DNA from 2 places in the Janthinobacterium sp. OK676 genome. Region 2 is predicted to be linked to the other one. Evidence: predicted binding sites of a transcription regulator. Region 2 holds the regulator's gene; the other holds the start of a gene.

Region 1 (5,316 bases), on a different contig from region 2:
CGGGTTTTATAGGTGGACTTGCAAGAATATCTTGGCTAGAATCGGCAAGCAGCAGATTAATTGGCAACCTTAATTGTCAACTCATAAAATCAATAAAAACCAGCTCTGGCGTTTCTCCGATTACCATTGTTCACATTGCCACTATGAAAAAAATATTTGCACTTCTCGTGCTTGCCGGCATAGCAAATGCCGTCACAGCGGCTGACATTGTAGGAAACGCCAAGGCAGCCCCTGCCAAGGTGGAAATGTGTATCGGCTGCCACGGCATTCCCGGTTACAAGGCAACCTTCCCTGAAGTATTCCAGGTACCGATGATCGGCGGCCAGCCGGCAAAATATATCGAGAATGCGCTGCAAGCCTACAAGAAGGGCGACCGCAAGCACCCCAGCATGAAGGGCATCGCCAGCAGCCTGTCGGACCAGGATATCGCCGATGTCGCCGCGTATTATGCGCAACAAGCCAAGCCGAACTGAGGACCAGCCAGATGATGAAAACACTACTCGCCGCCCTCGTTTGCGCCACCGTCTCGTTTTCCGCCAGCGCCGCCGGCAATATCAATACCGGTAAGGCCCTGGCCGAAAAATACAGCTGCGCCACCTGCCACGGCAAGGATTACGGCTCGCCCATCGACCCGTCGTACCCGAAACTGGCGGGCCAGCACCGCGATTACCTGGAACACGCGTTGACCGCGTATAAGCGGGGCGACAAGGCCAACGGCCGCAACAACGCCATCATGACGGGCCAGGTAAAACCGCTGAGCAACCAGGACATCAAGGACCTGGCCGCCTACCTGCACAGTTTGCCGACCAGCCTGGTGACTCACCGCTGAGTTGTAGCGCCGGATTGATTGGTTGTTCTGACACCTGACAAAACCGTAGCGAGCGGAAGGGAGAGGCGGCCGAGACGCGGAACTGTGCTGAAGCACAGTGAGCATCGCAGGTTGCCTATACCGACGCGCAGTAGGTTTGGTTAGGTGTTCTTCAGTCCGACGCGGCGCGCCAGCTTGTGCAGATTGCTTGCGTCGAGCCCCAGCTGCCGCGCCGCGGCGGCCCAGTTATCCTGATGCAGCACCAGCGCTTGCCGGATGGCCTGGCGCTGGCTCGCTTCCACGATCTGATGCATCGATAGCAGCGGCGCCGCCGGCGTGCCACAGGCGGCTGGCGCCGGCAATTGCGTATCCGCGCCGGCCGGCGCTTCCAGCGCATCGAGGTCGAGCATGTCCGTTTCCAGGGTCACGATGTCCTTGCGGTCCGCGCCGCGTATCACGGCTTTCAGCGCGGCCCGGCTGATCACATGTTCCAGTTCGCGCACGTTGCCGGGCCAGCGGTAGTGGCACAAGGCGTTTTCCGCCGCAGCGGACAGGCGCAGGCTGCGCAAGCCCAGGCGCGCGCGGTTCAGTTCCAGGAAACCGCCGGCCAGCAGCAGCACGTCATTGCCCCGCTCGCGCAGCGGCGGAATCGGCACGGGATACACGGATAAACGGTGATACAGGTCGGCGCGGAACGTGCCGTCGCGCACATGCTCGCGCAGACTGCGGTTGGTGGCGGCGATCACGCGCACGTTGACGCGGCGCGGCCGGTCCGCGCCCAGGCGCTGGATTTCGCCATTTTGCAAGGTGCGCAGCAGCTTGGCCTGTATCGACAATGGCAATTCCCCCACTTCATCGAGAAACAGGGTGCCCCCTTCGGCCGCCTCGAAGCGCCCGGGCCGGTCGCTGACGGCGCCGGAAAACGCACCGCGCACATGGCCGAACAATTCGCTTTCGGCCAGCGATTCCGGCAAGGCCGCGCAATTGACGTGGATCAAAGGCTTGCCCGCGCGGCGCGACAGCCGGTGCAGGCGGTGCGCACACAATTCCTTGCCGACGCCCGTTTCTCCCAGCAGCAGCACGGGCAGTTCGGAATCGGCCACCACCTGCAATTCGTGCAGCAAGTGCGTGATGGCGCCGCTCTGGCCGACGAAATCGTGTTCCTCGCGCGGCGCCTGCGCATCGGCCAGCATGGCGCCGCCCGACAGGCGCAGGGCGCGGATTTCCGTTTCCAGCCGCGTCACGCGCACGGCCGCCTCGATGGCGCAGGCCAGTTCGCCCAGGTCGCGCTGCGCCTGCCCGTCGAAGGTGCCCACCTGCAGCGCGTCGAGCGTGATCACGCCCCAGCGTTCGCCTTCCAGGTCCAGCGCCATGCCCATGCAGTCGTGCACGGGCAGCGGCTCGCCGGCCCGCTCGGCGATCAGGCCATCGTAGGGATCGGGCAGGGAACTGTCGTGATGGAAGCACAGTACGCCGCGCCGCTGCAGGATGGCGGCCAGGCGTGGATGGTCGGCGACGGCGAAGCGGCGTCCCAGCGCGTCGCTGGCCAGGCCGGCCATCGCCACGGGGCGCAAATGCTCGCCGTCGAGCTTGAGCAAGGCCACGGCTTCGCAGCCGAAGTGGGCGCGCAGGCTGCCGACGAGGCGCTGCAGGCGCACGGCCACGGGCAGGTCGGCGACCAGGTCGGTGAGCAGCAGCAGGTGGATGGCGGTGGTGGTCATAATTACCATGCAGGGTACAACGGACCACGCCCAAAGAGGGTCATATCGACCCTGCATTTTTCAAATCGTTGATTTAAAACAAGTTTTTCCTGGCACACGGATTGCCTGGGTAAGGGTGCCGAACCGGCATACAAGACCAAGGAAAGCTTGATGAAAACGACTCCCTCCCTCCGCGCCATTGCCGCCGCCGTCTGCGTACTGGCCATGCCCCTGTCCGTGCAAGCCCAGGTGAGCCTCCCTGCCACCGCCGCCGCTGTCAGCCAACCCTCGGCCGCCGCCGCGCTCAAGCGCTATGAACTGCAAACCAATATCGTCGACGGCAAGATGGTGTTCATCGACGCCAAGGGCCAGGTCAACCCCGTGCTGGCGGCCAAGGTGGGCGACACGGTCGAACTGGTGCTGAAAAGCGGCGAAGGCGCCGAGCACGATCTGCTGATCCCGGAACTGAACGTCGCATCCGCGAAGTTCAGCGCCAACAGCGGCAGCACCACCGTGCGCTTCAAGGTCACGCGCGCGGGCACGTTCACTTATTACTGCTCGATCCCCGGCCACCGCCAGATCGGCATGGAAGGCAAGCTGGAAGTGAGCGGTACCTCGCTGGCCGAGACGGCGGCGCCGAAGGCGGCCAGCGAATCGAGCCAGGCCGCCGCGCTGGCCCTGTACACGCCCGCGCCATCGCCGATGCGCGGCCCCGACCCATCTGCCGTCAACGTGGCGGCCAATCCCGCCTCCGTGCCGTCCGCCATTGGCGCGCGTGCGCCGCAAACCCTGAAATACCGGATGGAGACGGTGGAACTGCCGGGCAAGCTCGATGACGGCACCAGTTTTACCTACTGGACCTTCAACCGCCAGGTGCCCGGCCCCATGCTGCGCGCGAAGGTGGGCGACACGGTGGAACTGACCCTGTTCAACGCCAAGGACAGCAAGATGATCCACTCGATCGACTTGCATGCCGTGACGGGTGGTCATGGCGGCGGGCAGCATACGCAGGTGGCGCCGGGCCAGGAAAAAACCGTCACCTTCAAGGCGCTCAATCCCGGCCTGTTCGTGTACCACTGCGCCACGCCGCTGGTGCCGCAGCATATCGCGGCCGGCATGTACGGCATGATCCTGGTCGAACCGGAAGGCGGCTTGTCAAAAGTCGACCGCGAGTATTACGTGATGCAGGGCGAGATGTACACGGGCCGTCCGCACGGCGCACCCGTGCACCAGGAAGCGAACCTGGAAAAAATGGCCAATGAGCTGCCCGACTACTACGTCTTCAACGGCGAAGTGGGCGCCCTGAGCAAGACGCACAAACTGCAGGCGAAAGTCGGCGAGACGGTGCGCATCTATTTCGGCGTCGGCGGCCCGAACAAGATTTCATCGTTCCACATCATCGGCGAGATCTTCGACAAGGTGTACAGCGAAGGCTCGATCAGCAGCCCGAAACACGACGTGCAAACGACGCTTGTGGCACCGGGCGGCGCGACCATCGTCGAACTCAAGGTACAGCATCCTGGCAGCTATCTGCTGGTCGACCATGCGCTGTCGCGCGCCGGCAAGGGCGCCGTGGGCGTGCTGGAAGTGACTGGCGAACCGGTGCCCGGCGTCTACCACGCTGGTGCCCATCAATAAACCCCATTCATCCTCAAGGAACCATTATGGACATGATCGATCAATCCCTGGGCCAGCTGGCCCGCCGCATCCCCGGCGCCACGCGCCTGTTCGATGCCCACCGCCTGGATTTCTGCTGCGGCGGCAACAAGACCCTGCGCGCGGCGGCCGAAGCGGCCGGCGTGGACACGGCGCCCATCGTCAAGGAGTTGCAAGTGCTGGCAGGGCGGACTGACGCCAGCGGCGAGCGTGACTGGCAGGAAGCTTCGGCCACCGAGCTGGTGGAACACATCCTGTCGCGCTACCACGCCGTGCACCGCGAGCAGCTGCCCGAACTGATACGCCTGGCGCGCAAGGTCGAGCAGGTGCATGGCGACCGCGCCGACTGTCCGCACGGGCTGGCGGAACACCTGTCGGCCATGGCGCAGGAACTGGAAAGCCATATGCGCAAGGAAGAAGACGTGCTGTTCCCCATGATCGTGCGCGGCCAGGGCCCACGGGCCGGCGCGCCCATCAACGTGATGCGCATGGAGCACGACGACCATGGCGTGGCCTTGCGCGCGATGGAGGAAATGACGAACGATATCACCGCACCTGGCGGCGCCTGCACCACCTGGCGCGCGCTGTACACGGGCTTGCGCACCTTCCGCGAGGATCTGATGGCGCATATCCATACCGAAAACAATATCCTGTTCGAGCGCTTTGCGCCGGCCGTGGTGCACTGACAAAGGAAAGACCCATGGGTCAATATAAAAAACTCTGGTTCACCCTGATCGGTGTGCTGATCGTGACGTTTTCGCTGCTTGGCTACTACGGCGCCGAAGTGTACCGGCAGGCGCCGCCCATCCCCGCGCAAGTGCTGGCGCAGGATGGCCGGCAACTGTTCGACCGCGAGGGCATCCTCGACGGCCAGACGGCCTGGCAATCGGTCGGCGGCATGCAGCTCGGTTCCATCTGGGGCCACGGCGCCTACCAGGCGCCCGACTGGACGGCCGACTGGCTGCACCGCGAACTGACGGCCTGGCTGGAACTGGCCGCGCAAGAGCAGCATGGCAAGGCCTACGCGGCGCTCGACGGCCCCGCGCAGGCGGCGCTGCGCGAAGCGCTCAAGCTCGAATACCGGGGCAACCGCACCGATGATGCGCAAGTGTTGCGCCTGTCGCCGCGCCGCGTGCAAGCGATTGCCAACAC
Region 2 (5,316 bases):
CTTGCGCTGTTCCGTATCGAGCTTGGTATTGCCCAGCAAATACACCATGCCCAGCACGGCATTGAGGGGCGTGCGGATTTCATGGCTCATGTTGGCCACGAAATCGCTCTTCGCGCGGTTGGCCGCCTCGGCCCGGTCGCGCTCCTGCTCCAGCTCGGCCGCGCGCGATTCGAGTTCCTGCTGCAGGCGGTCGCGTTCGCTCATCAGGCCGTTGAACGCTTCCGTCAGTTCGCCGATCTCGTCGCGCTGCCGCACCGGCACGGGGGTGAAACGGCTGCCGCTGGTGCGCAGGGCCAGCAGGGTGTCGCGCAAACGCACCAGCGGCGACAGCAGGCGCACGGTGACCCAGCCCAGAACGGCAGCGGCCAGCAGCGAGGCGAGGATGCTCCACAGCACCAGCCGGTACAGCACGCCGTCGAACGGTTCGAAGGCGTCGTCGACGGGCAGCGAGGCGGCCAGCAGCCAGTTCACCGATTTCAGGCGCTTGAAGCTGTTGACGGCCGTGACGCCGCGGCTGTTGGTGCTGACCATGCTGCCTTCGCCATCTTCCTTCAATAGCTGGGTGGTGGTCGGGTTGGCGTTCGGCTGGCGCGGCTGCAACAAGCGGCTGGTATCGGGGTACAGCACGTAGCGCGGCACGGCGCCGCGCGTGAGGATGAAGTAATAGCCGCTCTTGCCGATCTTTTCCGTGCGCAGACGTCCCAGCAGATTGTCCTTGTACAGGCGCAGCACGCCGATCACCACGCCGGCCACCTGGCCATCGGCGGCCAGCACGGGCGCCACCATCTGCACGATGGGCATGCCGCTCGACTTGCCCAGCATGGGTTCCGTGATCATGGGCTGGCGCGTGCGCAGGACGGTCTGGAAATACTCGCGCTCGGCGACGTTGATGCCGGCGCGCCCCGCCACTTCCGGCATGTCGGCCACGACAGCGCCCTGCGCATCGAGCACCAGCACGTCGTCGAACAGCACCAGCATCGAGCGGCGCGAATAGTATTCGCGCAATTGGGCCGGCTGGGCGATCAATTCCGGCGGCTGCTGCCTGGCCGTCAGGGTGACGATCTGCAGCAGCATGCCCAGTTTGTCGTCGAGCTCGGCTGCGGTGCGGCTGATCAGGGAAGACTGCTGGCTCAGCAGTACTCGCGTGAAGTCGTCGCGCATGTGCCGCACCTGGATCATGGTGACCAGCGCGATCATGGCGATCGAGGTCAGGCTGGTGGCCAGCGCGACTTTTGCTTTGATGCCGAGAGGCTTCATGATTTCCTTTTCAGTACCGGGCGGCACAGGCGGCAGATAATGCTGTTAGGAATTTTCCTATCAATACATCAACTTGGCAAGCGGCACCGCGCAAATGCCCCTCCCCGCATGGGCTTGTGACGATGTTGCCATATAATTAAAGGCTGGACGTCGTTTATTCGCCGAAATTACCGTGAAATTGGCACACGGCAACCCTGTATGCAGTAAACTTGTTGTTGCATTTTCTAAAAGGTACCGACATGACTGAAGCGCTACTCACTCCAACCTTGCCCACAGTAACCGTGGAAGCGTTGCGTGCGCGATGCTCGACCTGCAGCATGCATCAATTGTGCCTGCCGATGGGCCTCGATGTGGGCGACATGGACAGGCTGGACCAGATCATCGGCCGCCGCCGCAAGATCGTGCGCGGCGCCTCGCTGTTCCGCATCGGCGACTCGTTCCAGAACCTGTACGCGATCCGCCTGGGACACTTCAAGACCTATCAGATCAATCCCGGTGGCGAAGAGCAGGTGACGGGTTTCCAGATGGCCGGCGAACTGCTGGGCATGGACGCCATCAGCGCCGACCGCCACCACTGTAATGCGGTGGCGCTGGAAGACAGCGAAGTGTGTGAAATCCCGTTTTCCAGCCTGGAACAATTGCTGGGCAATATGCCGACCCTGCTGCGTCATTTCCACCGCATGATGAGCCAGGAAATCACGCGCGAGCAAAGTGTCATGCTGTTGCTGGGCAATATGCAGGCGACGCAGCGTTTTGCCGCCTTCATCGTCAACCTGGCGTCGCGCTACGAGGCGCGCGGCTATTCGGGCAGCAATTTCCAGCTGCGCATGTCGCGCGAGGAAATCGGCAACTACCTGGGCCTGACCATCGAGAGCGTCAGCCGTTTATTGTCGAAATTCAAGAAGGAAGGCTGGCTGCGCGTGTCGAACCGCGAGATCGAGATCTTGCAGCCTGCCAAGCTGAAAGCCATTACGGCAGGCACGGACGTGTGTAAATAAGCTTTATAGCTCTTCATCCGCGCGCAGCGCGATGCTGCGTTGCACGGGCCAGGTCCAGATGCCGGACAGGCGCCACTCGCGCTTGTCGTTTTCCACCAGCACCTGCCAGCGGCTGCGCTCGAGCATCGGCAGGGCGACCGAGAAATTGCCGGCCGCATCGGGCCGCACCAGCAGCTTGATATCCTTTTCCGGCAGGGTCGCATGCGCCAGGTGCAGGAGCAAAGGAGCCTGATAGGCCTTGCCGAAGCTGTGCACGGAGCCGCTCAGGCGCGCCTGCGCCACGTCATACGACAGGCTCGTATCCATGGCCAGGTCGCTGGCGATCGTGTCGCGCTTCAAATCCTGGTTGATCGCCTTGCCCTGCTTGTAATAATCGCCCACCACCAGCGCGTCGGGCTGCGTAAACGCGATATAGCCCATGAAGCTGCCGACGACCACGGACAGGCCGGGGCCGATCATCAGCAGCCATGGCCAGCGGTGCTTGTACCACGGGGCAACGGGGGCTTGCAGTTTCAGACTGTCGGACATTTTGTTCTCCTTGGGGTCAGGCCCTTTGGGTCTGTCCCCAGCTTTTGCTTCTGGGTTGAAAATACAGTAAACCTACCGCATGTTGAATGCTACCCCTACGGCGAAATACCGGGGTCGGACCCAGAGGGTCCGACCCCGAATCAACATCACCGCGGCACGATGAAGACCGCGCTTTCGCGCACGTGCAGCGACGGGTCGTCCAGCGATTGCAATTCGATCGCAATCTTGTTCGAGCCCTTCTCGCCCACGCCGTGCGGCACGCGCAGGCGGATCGGCCAGCCCAGCGTTTCCGTCGGCTGCAAGGTCACTTCTTCGCGCGTCAGCAAGGTCAGGCCCGGCAAGCCGGAAGCGCTGATCTTGAAATGCTGGCTTTGCTCGGACGTGTTCATGATCTGCAGGCGGTAGACGTTTTCGATCATGCCGTCTTCCACTTCGCGTCCCATTGAACCGCGGTCGCGGATCACGTCCATTTTCAGGGGCGTGCGCAGGGCCAGCGAGGTACATACGGCGATGATGATCAGGGCCAGGATGGACGTGTAGATCAGCACGCGCGGGCGCATGGCGCGCTGGCGGATCTGCTTCGAATTGAAGTTGTTTTCCATCGCATGGTCGGTGCTGTAGCGTATCAGGCCACGCGGCCGCTCGACCTTGTCCATCACGCTGTTGCAGGCATCGACGCAGGCGGCGCAGCCGATGCATTCATACTGCAGGCCGTTGCGGATATCGATGCCGGTCGGACACACCTGCACGCACAGGGTGCAATCGATGCAGTCGCCCAGCTTGTCGTTGTTGCCGGCCTTCTTGCTCATGGCGCCGCGTGGTTCGCCGCGCTTGGCATCGTAGGTGATGATCAGGGTGTCCTGGTCGAACATGGCGCTCTGGAAGCGCGCGTAGGGGCACATGTATTTGCACACCTGTTCGCGCAGCCAGCCCGCGTTGCCGTAGGTTGCCAGGCTGTAGAACAAGACCCAGAACCATTCCCAGGGACCGAAATTGAGGGTGGTCACCTCGCGCGCCAGTTCCTTGATCGGCGTGAAGTAGCCGACAAAGGTAAAGCCCGTCCACAGGGCGATGGCGCCCCATACCAGGTGCTTGGCCGTCTTCTTGAAGGCCTTGCGCACGGACGGGCCCTGCCTGTCGAGGGCCATGCGCGCGCTGCGCGTGCCCTCGATGCGGCGTTCGACCCACAGAAAGATTTCCGTGTATACCGTTTGCGGGCAAGAAAACCCGCACCACACCCGCCCGGCAATGGCCGTGACGAGGAACAACAAATACGCACAGATGATCAGCAGGGCCGCCAGATAGATGAAATCCTGGGGCCACAGCACGACGCCGAAAATGTAGAACTTGCGCGTGGTCAAGTCGAACAGCAGGGCTTGCCTGCCGTTCCAGGTCAACCACGGCAAGCCGTAGAACGCCAGCTGGGTAAGCCATACGCATACCCATCGCCAGGTAGCGTAGCGTCCTTTGGCCTCGCGAGGGTAGATCTGCTCGCGGGCCGCATACATCTTGATGACTTGAGGTTCCATTACATCATTTCACGGGCGTCGGGGAATTCGACAGGCTCCAGACATACGCCGACAGCACGTGTACCTTGGATTCGCCCAGGAAATCGCTGAAGGCCGGCATGGTGTTGTTGCGTCCCTTGCGTACGGTTTCCATGATGGTATCGGCGCTGCCGCCGTACAGCCAGGTCTTGTCCGTCAGGTTCGGTGCGCCCAGCATCTGGTTGCCCTTCGCATCGGCGCCGTGACAGGCCATGCAGGCGCCGAACTTGGCCTTGCCCAGCACGGACTTGACGGGGTCCGAGGTGGAACCGGACAGGCTCAGCACATAATGGGCCACGTTCTCGACATCCGCTTCGGAGCCCAGGGCGGCGCCCATCGGCGGCATCTGGCCATTGCGGCCGTGCAGGATGGTGGTCTTGATGATGTCGGGTTCGCCGCCATACAGCCAGTCCTTGTCCGTCAGGTTGGGGAAGCCCTTGTTGCCGCGCGCATCCGAACCGTGGCATTGCGCGCAGTAGGTCAGGAACAGACGCTGGCCGATGGCCAGTGCCTGCGGATCGGCCGCCACCGTCTTGATGTCCTGGCTCAGGTACTTGTTGAACAAAGGACCGTAGTCGGCTTCCGCCTTCTTCAGTTCTTCCTCGTACTGGCCCGTCGATTTCCAGCCCAGGCTGCCGGCATAGGTGCCCAGGCCCGGATACAGGAACAGGTAAGCCAGCGCGAAGACGATGGTGATGTAGAACAGCCACATCCACCAGCGCGGCATCGGCGTATTGAGTTCCTTCAAGTCCTCGTCCCAGACGTGGCCCGTGGTGCCGTCGGCGGGGGCGCCGGCGGCCACTTTCACTTTCGACTGCGAGTACAGCAGCACGCCGCAGCCGATGATGCCCAGCAGGGACAGCACGACGATGTAGATATTCCAGAAGCCGTTGGTAAAGTCAGCCATGGTTGCGCTCCCCTTGTGCCGGCGCGGCATCGGCCGGATAGTCGAGCGCCTCGTCGGCGAACGGCAGGCGTGCCGCCGC

The links. Region 2 encodes FNR, which switches genes on or off when oxygen is low (the NO sensors DNR and NnrR bind a similar motif). Its sites were predicted from a motif close to TTGATNNNNATCAA; they were not measured.
Region 1: the regulator FNR is predicted to act here: its motif matches at 2,598-2,611, upstream of nirK (copper-containing nitrite reductase).

What each region holds. Positions count from the first base shown of each region.
Region 1 covers NZ_FNHA01000003.1:119,735-125,050, reverse strand. The annotation lists gene BLU39_RS07440 (c-type cytochrome) at 144-473, shown strand; gene BLU39_RS07435 (c-type cytochrome) at 488-829, shown strand; gene norR (nitric oxide reductase transcriptional regulator NorR) at 970-2,529, opposite strand; gene nirK (copper-containing nitrite reductase) at 2,680-4,146, shown strand; gene ytfE (iron-sulfur cluster repair protein YtfE) at 4,173-4,850, shown strand; gene BLU39_RS07415 (nitric-oxide reductase large subunit) at 4,865-5,316, shown strand, end outside.
Region 2 covers NZ_FNHA01000018.1:63,186-68,501, reverse strand. The annotation lists gene BLU39_RS26895 (response regulator) at 1-1,257, opposite strand, end outside; gene fnr (fumarate/nitrate reduction transcriptional regulator Fnr) at 1,497-2,255, shown strand; gene BLU39_RS26885 (FixH family protein) at 2,259-2,783, opposite strand; gene ccoG (cytochrome c oxidase accessory protein CcoG) at 2,930-4,312, opposite strand; gene ccoP (cytochrome-c oxidase, cbb3-type subunit III) at 4,317-5,237, opposite strand; gene BLU39_RS26870 (cbb3-type cytochrome oxidase subunit 3) at 5,230-5,316, opposite strand, start outside.